Regions from separate parts of the Catenulispora yoronensis genome, predicted to be linked through region 1. Evidence: riboswitches for the same ligand, from Rfam matches in the RefSeq annotation. Region 1 holds a riboswitch; each other region holds the start of a gene.

Region 1 (5,480 bases):
CGTCAGCGTCAGCGGGTCGTAGCCGCGCGGCGTCTTGTCGCTGCCGCCGTAGCCGCGCAGGTCCACGGCCACGGCGCGGTACCCGGCCTCCGCCACCGCCGGGAGCTGGTGGCGCCAGGACCACCAGAATTCCGGGAAGCCGTGCAGGAACAGCACCAGCGGGCCCTCGCCCAGCTCCGCGACGTGGAAGCGGGCGCCGTTGGCGGTGATGTCCCGGTGCGTCCACGGGCCGGGGAGGCGGATCGGATCGGAATCCTGCATGGCATCAGCCTCCCACGGCGGGGGCTTGTGGGGGCTCGCGTCCAGGGCGCGGGGGGCGTGCGCGGGCGGCCCGGACGCAATATTGGCTGGCCTGGGCGGCGCGGCGATGTTAGCCATGGACTATGAGCCTCGATCCCGCCGCCTATCCGGTCCGTCCCATCACTGTCAGCGAACGGCCGGCCTACGCCGCCCAGTTGAACCTCGGGTTCCACGAGAACCCCTCGCCGGAGGCCCACGACCTGTGGGAGCGGCTGCTGCCGGTCGAGCAGACGGTGGCCGCCTTCGACGGCGACGAGCTGGTCAGCACCGGCGGCCACTTCGACTTCCGGATGACCGTGCCGGGCGGAGCGAGCGTCGCCGCGGCCGGTGTGACGGCCATCACGGTGAAGGCCACGCACCGCCGGCGCGGCATTCTGACCTCGATGATGCGCCACCAGCTGCACGGCTGGCACGAGCGCGGCGAGGCGCCGGTCGGCATCCTGCTGGCCTCCGAGCCGGCCATCTACGGCCGGTTCGGCTACGCCCTCGGCGTGCACCACGTGAACCTCACGATCCCGCGCGGCGACAACGGCCTGTCGAAGGTGGCCGGCAGCGACAAGTTCCGGATGCGGCTGGTCGACCCGGCCGAGGGCTACGAGCGCTGCCAGGAGGTCTACGCGGCCACCCTGCCGACCCGGCCGGGCCTGATGCCGCGGGTCGGCGACCCCGAGGTGGTGCGCGAGGCCACGATCAGCGACCTCGACTACTTCCGGCACGGGGCCGGGCCGCTGCGCTGCGTCCTGGCCATCGACACCGACGGCCAGGTGGCCGCGTTCGCGCGGTACCGGGTCAAGGAGGACTACAGCAATCCGGCGCGCCCGCAGTGCCAGGTGCGGCCGAGGGATGTCTTCGCCCGCGACGTCGCCTCCTACGCCGCGGTCTGGCGCTTCCTGTGCGACCTCGACCTGACCAGCGAGATCGATGCCAATGTCCCCGCCGACGACCCGCTGCTGTTCCTGCTCGACGACGTCCGGGCCGCGGCGCCGCGGATCCAGGACATGCTGTACGTGCGGATCGTGGACGTGGACCGGGCCCTGGCCGCCCGTCGTTATGCGGTCCCGGTCGACGCGGTGTTCGAGGTCTCCGACCCGTTCTGCCCGTGGAACAGCGGCCGGTGGCGGCTGCGCGGCGACGCCGACGGCGCGGTGTGCGAGCGCACCACCGACCCCGCCGACCTGCTGCTGGGCCCGCGCGAACTCGGCGCGGCCTACCTCGGCGGCTACTCGCTGGCGGCGCTGGGCCGGGCCGGCCGGATCGAGGAGCTGACGCCGGGAGCGCTGGCGGCGGCTTCGCGGGCGTTCCTGAGCGACAGTGCGCCGTTCGTCGCGTTCGGATTCTGATCGGTACAACGGCTTTACCGGGGCCGCACCGCGGGCTGTACCGCGGTGGCCTGGCCCCTGCTTCTGATCCATGTCGCCGTCTCATACTGTGGGCGGTATGACAGAGGCATCCGAAACGGACTACAACGGCGTACTCCTGCGGCGGCACCCGGCCGAGGGCAACGGCGTGGTCGCGGAGATCGTGCTGGACCGCGCCGACGCGATGAACGCCATCTCGACCGGGATGGCCGCCGCCATCCGGGACGTCGCGCCGGAACTGGCCGACGACCCGGCGGTGCGCGCGGTGGTGGTGTCGTCCGCGCCGCCCGCCGCGGAGGGCAAGAACCACGCCTTCTGCGTCGGCGTCGACCTGAAGGAGCGCAACCGGATGAGCGACGCCGAACTGGTCGCGACCCGGCCCGCGTTCCGGCGCACCTGGTCGGCGTTCGGCTCGCTGCCGATGCCGGTGATCGCCGCGGTGTCCGGATACGCGCTTGGCGGAGGCTGCGAACTGGCGCTCGGCTGCGATCTGATCGTGGCCGACGACGGCGCGGTGTTCGGGCTGCCGGAGGTCTCGGTCGGCGTGATCCCCGGGGGCGGCGGGACGCAGACGCTGGTCCGGCGGGTCGGGATGAACCGCGCAGCCGACCTGATCTTCACCGCACGGCGCATCGACGCCGACGAGGCTGACCGGTTCGGGATGATCGACCGGCGGGTCGCCGGGACGTCGACGGCGCGCGGGGCGGCTTTGGAGTTGGCGCAGCAGATCGCGAAGAACTCGCCGATCGGGGTGCGGAACGCCAAGCACGCGCTGAAGGTCGGGGCGGATCTGCCGCTGGCCGCCGGGCTCGATGTGGAGGACGGGGCGTGGCGGGCCACGGCGTTCTCGGCGGATCGGGCTGAGGGTGTGCGGGCGTTCGTGGAGAAGCGGAAGCCGGTGTGGCCGTAGGGGAGTTGAGGGGGTCGGGTCGGGCTGGGCCGGTCTGACCTGACCTGATCCGGCCCGACTTGACCTGACCCGGCCCGGCCCGGCCGATGGCTGTGTTCGTCGGGCCGCGTCGGGTTGGATCGGGTCGGATCGGGTTGCATCGGGTTGCATTGCGTTCCGTCGAGTTCCGTCGAGTTGCGCAGATCACCAGTCCGCAGAGCGTTCGGGGTTAGTCGTGGGGCGCTGCGCTTGCTAGCGTCTTCGGTGACGGCGGTGTGCCGTCCACAACGTGTGCAGCGAAGCCGGTGCGAGTCCGGCGCTGTCCCGCAACTGTGAGTTCTCCTTTGGGGAGCGAGCCAGGTCGCCTCATACGGTGTGTCAACGTTCGGCCCTCGCGGTTCGGGGCGGTCCGGCTGTGCACATCACGGTCACCTGGGCCGGCGTGCGCTGTGCGGGTCGCGGATCAGCCGGAGGAGCTGACCTCGTGCATTCTCGTCTGCACAACGCGGCGCGGCATGTCGCCGTCGGTGTCATAGCGGGCTCGGCGCTGCTGGCGGCCGGGTGTTCGTCCTCGAAGTCGACGCCGGCCGCGGGGTCCGGGGCGACCGGGGCCTCGACGTCCGCGTCGAGTGCGGCGTCGAGTGGTTCGTCGAGCGCTTCGTCGAGTGCCTCGGCCGACGCCGCGGTGTTCCCGGCGACCGTCACCGCCAAGAACGGCGCGGTGAAGCTCAGCGCGCAGCCGAAGAAGATCGTGTCCCTCTCGCCGTCGGCGACCGAGGACCTGTTCGCGATCGGCGCCGGCGCGCAGGTGGTGGCGGCCGACGACCAGTCCGACTTCCCCGCGAACGCGCCGAAGACCGCGCTGTCCGGCTTCAAGCCCGACGCCGAGGCGATCGCGAAGTACAACCCGGACCTGGTGGTGGTCGCCGCCGATACCTCGAACATCGTCGAGGCCCTGGGCAAGCTCAACATCCCGGTGCTCTGGTTCGACGCGCCCAACAGCCTGGACGACGCCTACTCCCAGATCACCGCGCTCGGCACCGCGACCGGCCACGCCGGCGCGGCGACCTCCGAGGTCGCGGGCATGAAGGACAAGATCACCGCCGCCCTCGCCGCGACCAAGAAGCCGGCCACCCCGCTGAAGTACTACTACGAGGTCGGCACCCCGGGGAACTACAGCGCCACCTCCAAGACCTTCATCGGCTCCATCCTGACCGGGTTCGGCCTGGCCAACGTCGCCGACGCGGCCGACAAGACCGGCGGCGGCTACCCCCAGCTCAGCGACGAGTACCTGGTGACCGCGGCCCCCGACCTGGTCTTCCTGGCCGACACCAAGTGCTGCCAGCAGACCACCGCCACCGTCACCGCCCGCCCCGGCTGGTCCGCCGTCCCGGCCGTGAAGAACGCCGCCAAGGGCACCATCGTCGGCCTCGACGACGACATCGCCTCCCGCTGGGGCCCCCGCCTGGTCGACCTGGTCCAACAAATCTCCGACGCGGTCAACAAGGCCCAGGGCTGAGCCGCGACGATGGGGCGCGCAGCAACGCCCGGCCCGCTCCCGGCCGACACGACGGCGACGCCGAAGGTGACGCTGTCGGCCGGGAGCGGAGCTGGTGCTGGTCAGGGTGCTGACGCGGCGGTTCCGGGCGGCTTGGCGGCGGCGGAACTGGCTGAGTCGGGCGAGGCTGCTGATGTAGCGGTTCCTGGCAGCTTGGGTGAGGTGCCCGAGCTGGTTGGAGCAGCGGAACCGGGCGGCTTGGCCGCGGTTTCCGAGCTGGCTGGCGGGGCGCAACCGGCTGAGTCGGTCCGGTCGGCGGAGCGGGGTGGATCGGCAGGTTCGGACTCCCCAGCCTCTCGCCGCCGCCTGGCGCGTCCGACCATCGCGGTGCTCGTTGCCGGGGTCGTGCTTCTTGGCTCTGTTCTCGTTGCGAGTCTTGGTGGTGCCGCCGGGCTTCCGGTTGCCGGTACCGTCGCCGCGTTGTTGGACAAGGTGCCGTTTGTGCGGCTTGGGACCGGGCTCACGCCGGTGCAGCAGGGGGTGCTGGATCAGATTCGGTTGCCGCGCGTTGTTCTGGCGACGGTTGTCGGGGCGTTGTTGGCGCAGGCGGGGGCTGCTTATCAGGGGGTGTTCCGTAATCCGTTGTCGGACTCCGGGACTATTGGGGCTTCGGCGGGGGCCGGGATGGCGGCGACGCTGGTCATCGTTTATGGCGGTGGGCCTGAGCACACTGTGGTCGGGATCGGGGCGGTGCCGTTGGCGGCGTTCGTCGGGGGGTTGGCGGGGGTGCTGGCCAGCTATGTGCTCGGGACGTTGGTCGGGCGTGGGGGGACCGCGTCGTTGATCCTGGCCGGGGTGGCGGTCAGTTCGTTCGTCGGGTCGGTGCAGGCGTTCGTCATGCAGAGCAGCAGTGCGGATGTGAAGCAGGTCTATTCGTGGTTGTTCGGCAGCTTCTCGGCTGCCGACTGGGGGTTGGTGCGGTTGGCGCTGCCGTATGCCGCCATCAGTGTCCTGATTGTCACGCTGCATGCCCGGCATCTGGACGTGCTCGCGCTCGGGGACGACGAGGCGGCCACGCTCGGGCTCAATCCGGTGCGGACGCGGCTGATCGTGCTCGCCGCCGCGTCGTTGGCGACGGCCACGGCGGTCGCGGTCAGCGGCATCATCGGGTTCGTCGGGTTGGTGGTTCCGCATGTGGTGCGGCGGGTGGCCGGGCCCGGGCACCGGTTGCTGCTGCCGCTGAGTCTGCTGGTCGGCGGGGCGTTCCTGGTGCTGGCCGACCTGCTGGCGCGCACCGCGCTGGCGCCGGCCGAGCTGCCGATCGGGGTGGTGACGTCGTTCGTCGGCGCGCCGTTCTTCGTGCTGATCCTGCGCGCGACCCGGGGGCGGGACCGGTGAGCGCGGTCAAGGCGGTCGGGGTGCGGGTGGCGTTGGA
Region 2 (5,480 bases), on a different contig from region 1:
GTTCGCGGAGGTGACGTCGCCGCGTTCCCGCATCAGCGCGATGCCGCGTCGCAGCCGGTCCACGGCCGCGAGCTCGACCTTCATGTCGGCCTGGAACATCTCGGTGACGCTCTGCCCGATCTCCAGCGGCAGCAGCTTCTGGAAGTTCGGCAGGCCTTCGAGGAAGATGATGCGCTCGGCCAGCTTGTCGGCGTGCTTCATCTCGTCGATGGACTCGTGGCGGGTGTACTCCGCGAGCTTCTTCCAGCCGCGGTTCTCCTGGAGCTTGTAGTGCAGCCAGTACTGATTGATGGCCGTCAGTTCGGCGGTGAGCTGCTCGTTCAGGAACGCGATGATGTCCTTGTCACCCTGCATGCCGCCAGATCCTGCCAGAGTCGTTTGGGCGGAGGGTAACGCCGCGGTGGCGGATTGCGCCGAAGGAGCTAACGGTTGACGTGCGGATTCAGCCCAGGGCGGGCAGCGCGGCCGGGCAGTGCGGGGCGTGCGCGGTGACCGGTGCGGTGGCCGAGGCGGTGACCGGCGCTGACGCCGATACCGACGCCATGCCCGACGCCATGACCGACGTCTCGATCGGCGCGCGCAGCGGCGCCTCGGCCGGCAGCAGCTCCGCCGCCGGCATGCCCTCCGCCGGCGCCGAGTCCGCGACGCGGGCGGCGGCCAGCAGGCAGCTCAGGCGCTTCACGCAGGTCCCGCAGGCGGAGCCGGCCCCGGTGGCCTTGCGGACCTGCTTGACGGACTTCGCACCCAGCGCGACCGCTGCGTCGATCTCGGCGGTGGTCACCGCGTGGCATATGCAGGCGTACAAGCGAGGCTCCGGGGCTTATCAATCGGTGCGGACGCACCTGATCAATGATGACTTAGGCGAGCCTAAGCTACAAAAGCCCCACCGCCAAGTCCCCGGCGCACGTGCGGTCCGCCACATCTGGGACGATGGACCCATGGGGCAGCCGGGATCAGGGGTGGACATCGAAGCCGACGCGCGGACGGCGGACCGGCTCCCGCCCGGCCAGCGCATGCAGCGCGGCGAGTGGCCGGTCCTGCACTACGGCCCTGTTCCCCGCTTCAAGCCCGCCACCTGGGACTTCCGCGTCACCGGCGCCACCGCCGACGGCGAGGAGGCGATCTGGTTCCACGAGGAGTTCACGGCCCTGCCCGCCGTCGACGTCGTGGCCGACTTCCACTGCGTCACCAAGTTCACGATGTTCGACGCCCCGTGGCGCGGCGTGGCCGCCCAGACCATCCTCGACCTGGCCCCGCCCGCGCCCGACGTCACCCACGTCACCGTCTGGGCCGAGTACGGCTACAGCGCCAACCTCCGCATGGAGGACCTCCTCCACGAGAAGACCCTGTTCGCGACGCACCACGCCGGCGAACCCCTCACCCCGGAGCACGGCTTCCCGCTGCGCCTGATCGTCCCCCACCTCTACGCCTGGAAGGGCCCGAAGTGGGTCCGCGGGATCGAGTACCTCACCGAGGACCGCCGCGGCTTCTGGGAGGAGCGCGGCTACCACAACATCGGCGACCCGTGGCGGGAGCAGCGCTACTCGTATCAAGAGGATCCGGGCGACGGCCCGCCGCTGTAAGTCCGCCTCTAAAAGCTCGCCTGAGTAGGTGCGACTTTGTGAGACGCTCTGTCTCTAATAAAGACACCATGTGTCGCTGCAAGACACTCTGTCTCGTAAAAAGGGCGACCTCGGAGCCGAACTCACCTAGTACGGATCCGCCGCAATACGGCCTTCCACAGCGACCCGGGCCGGCTCAGGGTGCGTCCGCTGCCGACGTTCGTCACGTTCGGTACGTTCGGTACGTTCGCCAGTCCCGTTGTATTCGTCACATTCATCACATCCGCACCACGCGCCGCCGCTCCACTCCACCCGCCACGAGTGTCACGTCGGTCACTCCGCTCGGCCCTCCCGGCCGGACCGAAAGCCCCGCCTTCCAACTCGTACTCGCCCAAAACCGGCGCCCCGCGCCGTCGCTTGCTCACCCTCCCATTGACCGACACATCAGCCCATACCGCCACCGGGCGCCACTCCACCACGCCTCAGCGCCACCCCTGGCGCCGCACCTGCCCCCGGCACCCCACGGTCCTCCTCAGGCCCGGCGGTTTGACGCCCGTTGATCGCTGCGGGATGCTGCACGCAGGACGGTCGGCAGGAATCCCGGTGCGAATCCGGAACGGTCCCGCCACTGTGATCAGGGAGCACCTCCCCACGAGGATGCCGCCCGGCAACGCCTCACGGCCGCGCCGAACGGCAGCCCCAGCCACTGGAACCGCGAAGTTCTGGGAAGGCAGGAAAAGGTGCTGCGATCTGAGAGTCAGGAGACTCCGACCGCCTCCGGCACGCCGCCCCCGCGGCGTGTCTGTGCTATTGGACCTGTCGGGCGTGGACACCCGTGAGGAGCTGATTCGGCGTGCCGCCGTACCCCTTCGCCGCCGTGGTCGGACTCGACGACCTGCGGTTGGCCCTCCTGCTCAACGCCGTCTCGCCGGCCGTCGGCGGCGTCCTGGTCCGCGGCGAGAAGGGCACCGCCAAGTCCACGATCGTGCGGGCGCTGGCCGCTGTGCTCCCCGCGCTCGACGTCGTTCCGGGCTGCCGCTTCTCCTGCGACCCGCGGGTCCCGGACGCCGAATGTCCCGACGGACCGCACTCCGACAGTTCCCGCTCCGTCAGTTCGCACCCCGACGGGCCGCACTCCGACGGTCCGAACCGCGCCAGCAGCCTCGCCGTCGCCGACTCCCGCCCCGCGCGCCTCGTCGAGCTGCCGGTCGGCGCCACCGAGGACCGGCTGGTCGGCTCCCTGGACCTGGAGAAGGTGCTGGCCTCCGGCGTCGCCGCCTACGAGCCCGGCCTGCTCGCCGCCGCGCACCGCGGCCTGCTCTACGTCGACGAGGTCAACCTCCTGCACGACCACCTCGTCGACCTCCTCCTGGACGCCGCCGCCATGGGCGTCGCGCATGTCGAGCGCGAAGGCGTCTCCGTGCGGCACTCCGCCCGCTTCCTGCTCGTCGGCACGATGAACCCCGAAGAGGGCGAACTGCGCCCCCAGCTCCTGGACCGCTTCGGACTGACCGTCGAGGTCCGCGCCAGCCGCGACCCGGCCGAACGCGCCGAAGTCGTCCGTCGCCGCCTCGCCTACGAAGCCGACCCCGAGGCCTTCGCCGCCGCCTGGGAAGCCGCCGACAAGGACACCGCCGCCCGCATCGCCGCCGCCCGCGCGCTCCTGCCCTCCGTGACGCTGCCGGACGCCGAACTGCTCCGCATCACCCGCATCTGCGCGGCCTTCGAGGTCGACGGCATGCGCGCGGACCTCGTCACGGCCCGCGCGGCGACGGCGCTCGCCGCCTGGGCGGGCCGGACCGTCGTGATCGCCGAGGACGTGCGCCGGGCGGCCACGCTGGCGCTCCCGCACCGCCGGCGGCGGCATCCGTTCGACGCGCCCGGACTGGACGAGAACCAGCTCGACGAGGCGATGCAGGACGGGGATGAGGACCCTGATCCGGGTCCGGGCGGCTCGGGCCCCGGTTCCGGAGGCCCCGACGGCCCCGACGCCGGCGCTGACCACGACCGGTCGGACCCCAACACGTCGGCGAACGCCGACGCCCGGCCCGAACCACCCGGCGGATCAGGCGTGGCGCCCGAGCCCGAACTGGTCGGCGAGGCGGATCGCGACCAGGAGGCCAACGGCCGACTGGAGCCGAAAGCCGGTCGGGACCAGGACCGCGATCGGGACCGCGACACCGAGTCCGACGACCGATCCGCTCGCGGCGGCGCCCAGCGCGAACAGGGCTCTGCGACACCCGGCGAGCCGTTCAAGGCCCGGCTGTTCCAGGTCGAGGGCGTGGGCGGCGGGGCCGAGGGCCGCCGTTCCCGCGCGCGCACCAGCACCGGGCGCGCGATCGGCGCCCGTCCGGGGACTCACGGTCTCCACCTCGTCGCGACTGTCCGGGCCGCCGCGCCCGAACAGGTCTCGCGCGGCCGTACCGAAGGCGCGCTGCGTCTGCGGTCGACGGATCTGCGGGAGCCGCTCCGCGAAGGCCGCGAGGGCAACCTGGTCCTCTTCGTCGTCGACGCCTCCGGCTCCATGGCCGCTCGTCAGCGCATGTCCGCCGTCAAGGGCGCGATCCTCTCGCTGCTGCTCGACGCGTATCAGCGCCGTGACAAAGTCGGCCTCGTGACCTTCCGCGGCCGCGACGCCGAGGTCGCGCTGCCGCCGACCTGGTCGGTCGAGGCCGGCGCCGCCCGGCTCACCACGCTTCCCACCGGCGGCCGCACGCCGCTGGCGGCCGGACTCCTCCAGGCCGCCGACGTCCTGCGGGTCGAGCGCATGCGGGATCCGCAGCGGCGGCCGCTGGTGGTCGTGGTGACCGACGGCCGGGCGACCGAGCCGTCGCGGTCTTCGGGCCCTGCGAAAGCCGCTCCGAAGTCGTCGGCTTCCCGCACCCAGGTCTCGCGCACCCAGGCCTCCCGCACCCAGGCCTCTCTCGCCGACTCCCGCCGCGCCGCCGTCCACCTCGCCGCCACTATCGCCGCCGTCGACGGCACCGCCATCGTCGTGGACTGCGAATCCGGCCCGGTCCGTCTCGGCCTGGCCGCCCGCCTCGCCGGCGATCTCGGGGCCGCCGGCCTCCAGCTTGCCGATCTCGCCGCCGCCACCCTCACCGCCGCTGTCCGGACCAACCGTCCCCGACCCGACCGGAGGGCTGCCTGATGCCTCAGGGCCAACCCGCTCACATCCCCGACGACGGCCTCACCACCCGCCAGCGCCGCAACCGGCCGCTGACGATCGTGCACACCGGTCCCGGCAAAGGAAAGTCGACAGCCGCCTTCGGGCTGGCGCTGCGCGGCTGGAACCAGGGCTGGCCGGTCGGGGTGTTCCAGTTCGTGAAGTCGGCGAAGTGGCGCATCGGCGAGGAGAACGCGCTGAAGGCGCTCGGCGACCTGCACCGCGCCACCGGCCAGGGCGGCCCGGTCGACTGGCACAAGATGGGCGAGGGCTGGTCCTGGATCCAGCGGGACCTGCACTCCGACCCGGAGCTCCAGGCCGACAACGCCCGCGCCGGCTGGGAGCGCATCAAGCAGGACCTGGCGGCCGAGACCTACCGCCTCTACATCCTCGACGAGTTCACCTACCCGATGAAGTGGGGCTGGGTCGACGTCGACGAGGTCGTGAAGACCCTGGCCGACCGGCCCGGGACCCAGCACGTCGTCATCACCGGCCGCGACGCCGCCCCGCAGCTGCTCGAGGCCGCCGACCTGGTCACGGAGATGACCAAGGTGAAGCATCCGATGGACGCGGCCCAGAAGGGCCAGAAGGGTATCGAGTGGTGAGCGGCGCTCCGCACGGCATTCCGGCCGCCGCGAACGCCTCGAACCCGAACTCCGCGAAACCGAACGCCTCGAACCCGAACTCTCAGCCCCCGAAATCTCCGGCCTCGAACTCTTCGACCCCCAACTCCGCGACCCCCAACTCCGCGA
Region 3 (5,480 bases), on a different contig from region 1:
CCCCGACCGCCGCCGGCGGCACCGCGCCGAGCACCGCGTTCTGCGCGGCGGGCATTGCGAACGACAAGCCGCAGCCGCCGAGCACCAGCGGCGCGACCAGCACCGCGTAGCCCCGGTCCGGGCCGGCGATCAGCGCGATCCAGCCCATCGCGACCGCGAGCAGCGTGAGCCCGCCGACCAGCAGCGGCCGCTCGCCGACCCGCGGGACCAGGGCGCCGGTGATCGGGGCGATGAGCGTCAGCGTCAGCGTCCACGGGATCAGGCGCAGACCGGTGGCCAGCGGGTCGTAGCCGAGGCCGACCTGGAGATACTGCGTGAGCAGGAACGTGACGCCGACCGTCGTGGCGTACATCAGGAACCCGGCCGCGTTGCCGCCGGAGAACGCCGGGACGCGGAAGAACCGCATCGGCAGCATCGGCGCGTCGACCCGCAGCTCCCAGACGACGAAGGCGACCGCCAGGACGCCGCCCGCCGCCAGCGTGCCGACCGTCTCCGCGCCGGCCCAGCCGACGGCGTTGCCCCGCACCAGGCCCCAGACCAGGCCGAACGCGGCGCCAGTGACGAGGACGAGGCCTGCGACGTCCAGCCGCCGCGCCGGGCCGGTGCTCTCCGCCGTTTTGGCGCGCGCCAGCGGCATCAGCAGCAGCCCGATCGGCACGTTCACCCAGAAGATCCAGTGCCAGTCGAGCCCCTGGGTGATCGCGCCGCCGACCACCGGTCCGCCGACCGTGCCCAGGCCCGTCACGCTGCTGAACGTCCCCAGCGCCTTGGCCCGCTGGCGGCCCGGGAAGGCCACGCTGAGCAGCACCATCGCGTGCGGCATGATCAGCGCCGAGCCGACGCCCTGGACGGCGCGGGCCCCGATCAGCAGCCCGGTGTCCGGGGCGAGCGCGCAGGCCGCCGAGGCGACGGTGAAGATCGCGATGCCGGTGAGGAACATCCGGCGGCGGCCCAGGCGGTCGCCGAGGGCGGAGGCCGGCATCAGCAGCACCGCGAAGCTCAGTGTGAACGCGGTGATCGTCCACTCCAACTCGGCCATCGACGCGCCGAGGTCGAGGCGGATCTTGTTCAGCGCCGTGGTGACGACCAGCATGTCCAGGACCACCATCAGCGAGGCCACCGAGGCCAGGGCGAGGGTCCAGCGCTGGGGCGCGGTCATGCGCGGGGTGGCGGTGTCCGCCGAACCCGCGGCCTCCGCCGCACTCGTTTTTTCCCTGCTCACTCCCGGACCTCCGGTCTCCGCTCGGGGCTTCCCGGCGAAGCACCCGCGGATATGTACCGGCGGCGGAGCCGAAAATCGTCGCGCGCGGCCGACCCGGTGATCGACATCTCTTTGACGCGGTGCGTGCGCGGCCCTACGCTGCCCAAGCAAGGTACTGGGACAGGAAGCCGGTGCAATTCCGGCACGGTCGCGCCACTGTGAGCCCCCTGCTTCGTCGGGCAGTCGAAGCGGGCGGGTGAGTCAGACCCTCCCCGGTCGACCCGCTCCATCGAACAGGGACGCAAGATCCCGAAGGAGGGCTCTCTATGAGCACCATGCCTGTTTCCCCTGCCCCGGCCTCCCCGGTCTCGGTTCCGACGCCGCTGGTGGTCTCCGCGGCCACGGCGCGGCTGTGGATCGGCGGCACGATGCTGTTCGCGCTGCTGGCGTACTACTTCATCGGCGTGGACCAGGGCGCGTTCTCCGTCTTCGGCGGGGACATGCATCTGCACGAGTTCGTGCACGATGCCCGCCACCTGCTCGGCTTCCCCTGCCACTGAGCCGCGAGGGTCAGTGCTCTGATGGAAAAGCGCATCATCGCGCGCGGCCTGCTGGCCGGCGCGCTCGCCGGTCTGCTCGCGTTCCTGTTCGCGCGGGTGTTCGCCGAGTCGGTCATCGACAAGGCGATCGCCTACGAGAGCGGCCGGGACGCGGCGCAGGCCGCGCTGAACCAGGCCGCCGGGTTGCCGGCGGACGCTGCCGATCCGGACCTGTTCAGCCGTACCGTGCAGGCCGATATCGGTATCGGGGTCGGGATGATCGGCTTCGGGGCGGCGATGGGCGGACTGTTCGCGGTCGCCTATCTGCTGTGCCTGGGCCGGGTCGGCCGGATCCAGCCCAAACCGCTGGCGCTGCTGGTGGCGGGGGCCGGGTTCGCCGGGTTCTACCTCGTGCCGTTCCTGAAGTACCCGGCCAACCCGCCGGCGATCGGGCATCCGGACACCATCCGCGCCCGGGGGCTGCTCTATTTGGCGATGGTGGCCTGTTCGCTGGCGTTCCTGTTCGCGGCGGTGTGGGCCGGTCGCCGACTCGCGGCCCGGTTCGGGAACTGGAACGCGACGGTGCTGGCCGCTGTCGGCTTCGCGGCGGCGATCGGCATCGTGATGGCGGTCCTGCCCTCGCTCGGAGAACTGTCGGCGAACGTCCGCGAGTTCGGGCACCACGCGAGCGAGACGCCGCTGCCGCTGACCGACGGCAAGGGCGCGATCGTCTACCCGGGCTTCCCGGCCGACGTGCTGTTCTCGTTCCGGCTCTACTCGATCCTGGCGCAGGCGCTGCTGTGGGGCACCCTCGGCCTGGCCTTCGGGCCGATGGCCGAACGGGTGCTCCGCCCGGCGATGCAGCCCGCGACCGGGACGCCGGGCAACGCCGAGGCCGCCGGGAATGCGGGCGCGATGCCCGCGGCGGTGTGAGGATTGCCGGGTGACGAACGGAGTTCCGGCCCTGGCGCTGGTGAGTGAGGAGCTCGCAGCGCTGGGGCCGTACTTCGGCGCCGCGTTCCACGCCGGCTCGGAGTCGTGCGAGGCGCCGTGGCGTCCCTTCGCCGAGCTGGTCGAGGAGCCGGGGGCGATGGCGGAGCGGGTCGCGGGCGTGCGCGGATACCTGGCGGCCGGCAGCGGACAGGACATTGAGAAGGTCGAGCTGCGAGTCGCGGCTTCCGTGGCGCATTTGGGGCTGGTCGCGCGGGTGATGTCGCCGCTGTTCGGACTGGGTGTGCTGTACGGGTGGCGGGGATCGGTGCGGGCCGGGGACCTGCGATGGCAGCCCGGCTTGGCGAGTACTTTTCCGTTGTCGATCAACGAGGCCGTGGTCGAGGGCCGTCCCGACGGCCGGATCACCGACGGCCGGCCCGACGGCCGGATCACCGACGGCGTGGTCACGGAGTTGGAGACGCTGATGGCGTCGTTCGGCGTCAACCGGCACATCTTGCGAGGGAACGTCGCGTCGGCACTGGTCGGCGCCGGCAAGGCGCTGGCGGCGGCACGGCCGGCACTGAGGGATCGGGCGACGGCCGAGCTGGGGGTTCTCCTGGCGCGCGCGGAGCTGGCAGGCAGCGTGGGGTACGCGGCGGACGGGAGCTTCCGACGTCGGAACTGCTGCCTGATCTACCGGGCCGCGCCGAATCAGCGCGGTGCGCTGTGCGGGGACTGCGCGCTTCGGTGAGCTATTCCGCGGGCAGCAGCGCCGCGACCGCGCTCACCTCGATCAGGGCGCCGGGCACCCCGAGTGCCGCCACCCGCGCGCCCGTCACCAGCGGCGGGTTCCCGGCCTGCGCCGCCGCCGCGCCGAGGCGTGGGCCGATGGCGCCGTAGGCGGTCTGGAGGTCCACGCCGTCGACGAAGAGTACGGTCCACTGCACGACGTCGGCGAGCGTCGCGCCGACCGCGGCCAGCGCCGCCGCCGCGTTGTCCAGGGCCCGGGCCGACTGGTCGGCGACGTCGTCGGAGACCAGCTTGCCGTCCGCGTCGACGCCGTTCTGGCCGCCGACGTAGACGGTGGCGGCGCCGGGCGGGACGACGGCGACGTGGCTGAAGGCGGGGCTGGCGACCAGCCCGGCGGGGCGCAGAAGCGCGATCTTGGTGAGGTCCATGATCGTATGCTGCCATGGGTCACTGACAGGAACCGGGATCGAAGCCCGCGCGTTCGGGCCCGGAGCGGCGCCGCGTGGTGCAATGGAGCCAGGAATGCGATGGACCCGGAACAGGCGCGGAGCGAGGAGCGGAACGATGCGGATCGCGGTGTCGGCGGACGAGGTGGCCGGGGTGGCGGCGCAGATCGGGCCGGAGCTCGAAGCCCGCGGCCACACGGTGGAGCTGTTCGGCGCGCTGGACCCGGAGCAGCGCGCGGACTGGGCCTGGTGTTCGGAAGCGGCGGCGCGGGCTGTCGCGGAGGGCCACGCGGATCAGGCGATCGTGGCTTGCTGGACCGGTGCCGGGGCGTCGATCGCGGCGAACAAGGTCCCGGGCGTCCGGGCGGCGCTGTGCACCGACGCGGTGATGGCCGACGGCGCCCGCAAGTGGGCCGACGCGAACGTCCTGGCGCTGAGCCTGCGGCTGACCTCGGCGCCGTTGCTGGCCGAGATGCTCGACGCGTGGTTCGCCGGCGAGCCGAGCGCGGATCCGGTGGACCGCGCGAATGTGCAGCACGTCGCAGAGATCTGACGAGCGAGCGGGACCTGCGCGGCGACGCGAAGACCCGCCCACCAATGCCAATACCAATGCCGATGCCGATGCCGATGCCGTTGTCCGACACCGCGGCCCGGCCGGCCAGAAGCTGACGCCTCCACCCGGCCGGGCGCCCGAATCCCTCCGCTACGGCAACGCCGGCGCGCTCCGGTTGGCGAAGTAGTTCCACTGCCCGAACACGCCCACCATGTTCGCGAGCGCCGAGGCGGCCGCGGCCGGCACGACCCCGGTGTCCCCGCTCACCACCACTTCGTCGATCACCGCGGCCTCGGTCCGCACGTAGTCCGCCTCCGGCCCCGGAATCGCCGCGTTGTCGGCCAGCAGCAGCGGCCCGCCGTTCGCGCCGACCAGGGCCCCGCCGGCCAACGCGTCCGGCCAGTTGTAGCCGGTGGCCAGGCCCACGGTGTGCGGCGCGCTTCCGGCGACGAAGAACGTCCTGGCCACCGCCGCCGCCGTGGCGAACCGGTCCGGTCCGGCCGCCGTCTGCACCCGGTTGGCCGGGAACCTGGTCCGCAGCGCCGCGACGCCCTGGTCGCCGACCCCGATCAGCTGGGTGTTCGGGCCGACGTGGGCGGCCAGGTACGCGGCCGTGGACGCGGGCAGCGTCCGGTCGTCGGACAGCAGCACCACGCCGCCGGTGCTCGCGGCCGCGGCCCCGGCGGCCAGCGCGTCGGGGAAGTTGTTGCCGGTGGCGACCAGGATCCGGTCCGGAGCGGGGTTGACCGCGCCGGCGATGGCCGTGGCGGTGGCGTACCGGTCGGCGCCGGCCAGCCGGTGGATGGTGTATCCGAGCCCTGCGACCTGCGCCTCCACCTTCGCGGACAGGGCGCCGGTGTCGCCGAGCAGGTAGACCGCGCCGCCGGGCGGCAGGGCGCGGCGGATCTCGGCGGCGGTGCGGTCGTCGAGGCTGCCGGTGCCGGTCAGCAGCAGCGGGCCGCCGAGCCGGCCGGCCAGCGCCGAGCCGGCCAGGGCGTCGGCGAAGGTGTCGGACCGGGACAGGACCACCGCCTGCGCGACCCGTCCGCCGTTGCGGC

Evidence for each region. Region 1 has a riboswitch for cobalamin ahead of ABD481_RS13245 (ABC transporter substrate-binding protein). Riboswitches for the same ligand answer to the same signal wherever they lie in the genome.
Region 2: it holds a riboswitch for cobalamin, as region 1 does, so the genes downstream of both, ABD481_RS28095 (VWA domain-containing protein) here and ABD481_RS13245 (ABC transporter substrate-binding protein) in region 1, are expected to answer to the same signal.
Region 3: it holds a riboswitch for cobalamin, as region 1 does, so the genes downstream of both, ABD481_RS32850 (CbtB domain-containing protein) here and ABD481_RS13245 (ABC transporter substrate-binding protein) in region 1, are expected to answer to the same signal.

Annotation. Positions count from the first base shown of each region.
Region 1 covers NZ_BAAAQN010000013.1:8,172-13,651, reverse strand. Annotated here, with positions in the region: gene ABD481_RS13260 (alpha/beta fold hydrolase) at 1-261, opposite strand, end outside; gene ABD481_RS13255 (GNAT family N-acetyltransferase) at 384-1,640, shown strand; gene ABD481_RS13250 (enoyl-CoA hydratase/isomerase family protein) at 1,738-2,568, shown strand; cobalamin riboswitch at 2,793-2,930, shown strand; gene ABD481_RS13245 (ABC transporter substrate-binding protein) at 3,044-4,066, shown strand; gene ABD481_RS13240 (FecCD family ABC transporter permease) at 4,433-5,443, shown strand; gene ABD481_RS13235 (ABC transporter ATP-binding protein) at 5,440-5,480, shown strand, end outside.
Region 2 covers NZ_BAAAQN010000039.1:72,359-77,838, reverse strand. Annotated here, with positions in the region: gene bfr (bacterioferritin) at 1-354, opposite strand, end outside; gene ABD481_RS28105 ((2Fe-2S)-binding protein) at 443-805, opposite strand; gene ABD481_RS28100 (sulfite oxidase-like oxidoreductase) at 939-1,583, shown strand; cobalamin riboswitch at 2,156-2,329, shown strand; gene ABD481_RS28095 (VWA domain-containing protein) at 2,416-4,713, shown strand; gene cobO (cob(I)yrinic acid a,c-diamide adenosyltransferase) at 4,713-5,333, shown strand; gene ABD481_RS28085 (hypothetical protein) at 5,416-5,480, opposite strand, start outside.
Region 3 covers NZ_BAAAQN010000050.1:54,928-60,407, forward strand. Annotated here, with positions in the region: gene ABD481_RS32845 (MFS transporter) at 1-1,222, opposite strand, end outside; cobalamin riboswitch at 1,332-1,492, shown strand; gene ABD481_RS32850 (CbtB domain-containing protein) at 1,537-1,761, shown strand; gene ABD481_RS32855 (CbtA family protein) at 1,783-2,673, shown strand; gene ABD481_RS32860 ((2Fe-2S)-binding protein) at 2,684-3,424, shown strand; gene ABD481_RS32865 (RidA family protein) at 3,426-3,851, opposite strand; gene ABD481_RS32870 (RpiB/LacA/LacB family sugar-phosphate isomerase) at 3,988-4,422, shown strand; gene ABD481_RS32875 (cell wall-binding repeat-containing protein) at 4,573-5,480, opposite strand, start outside.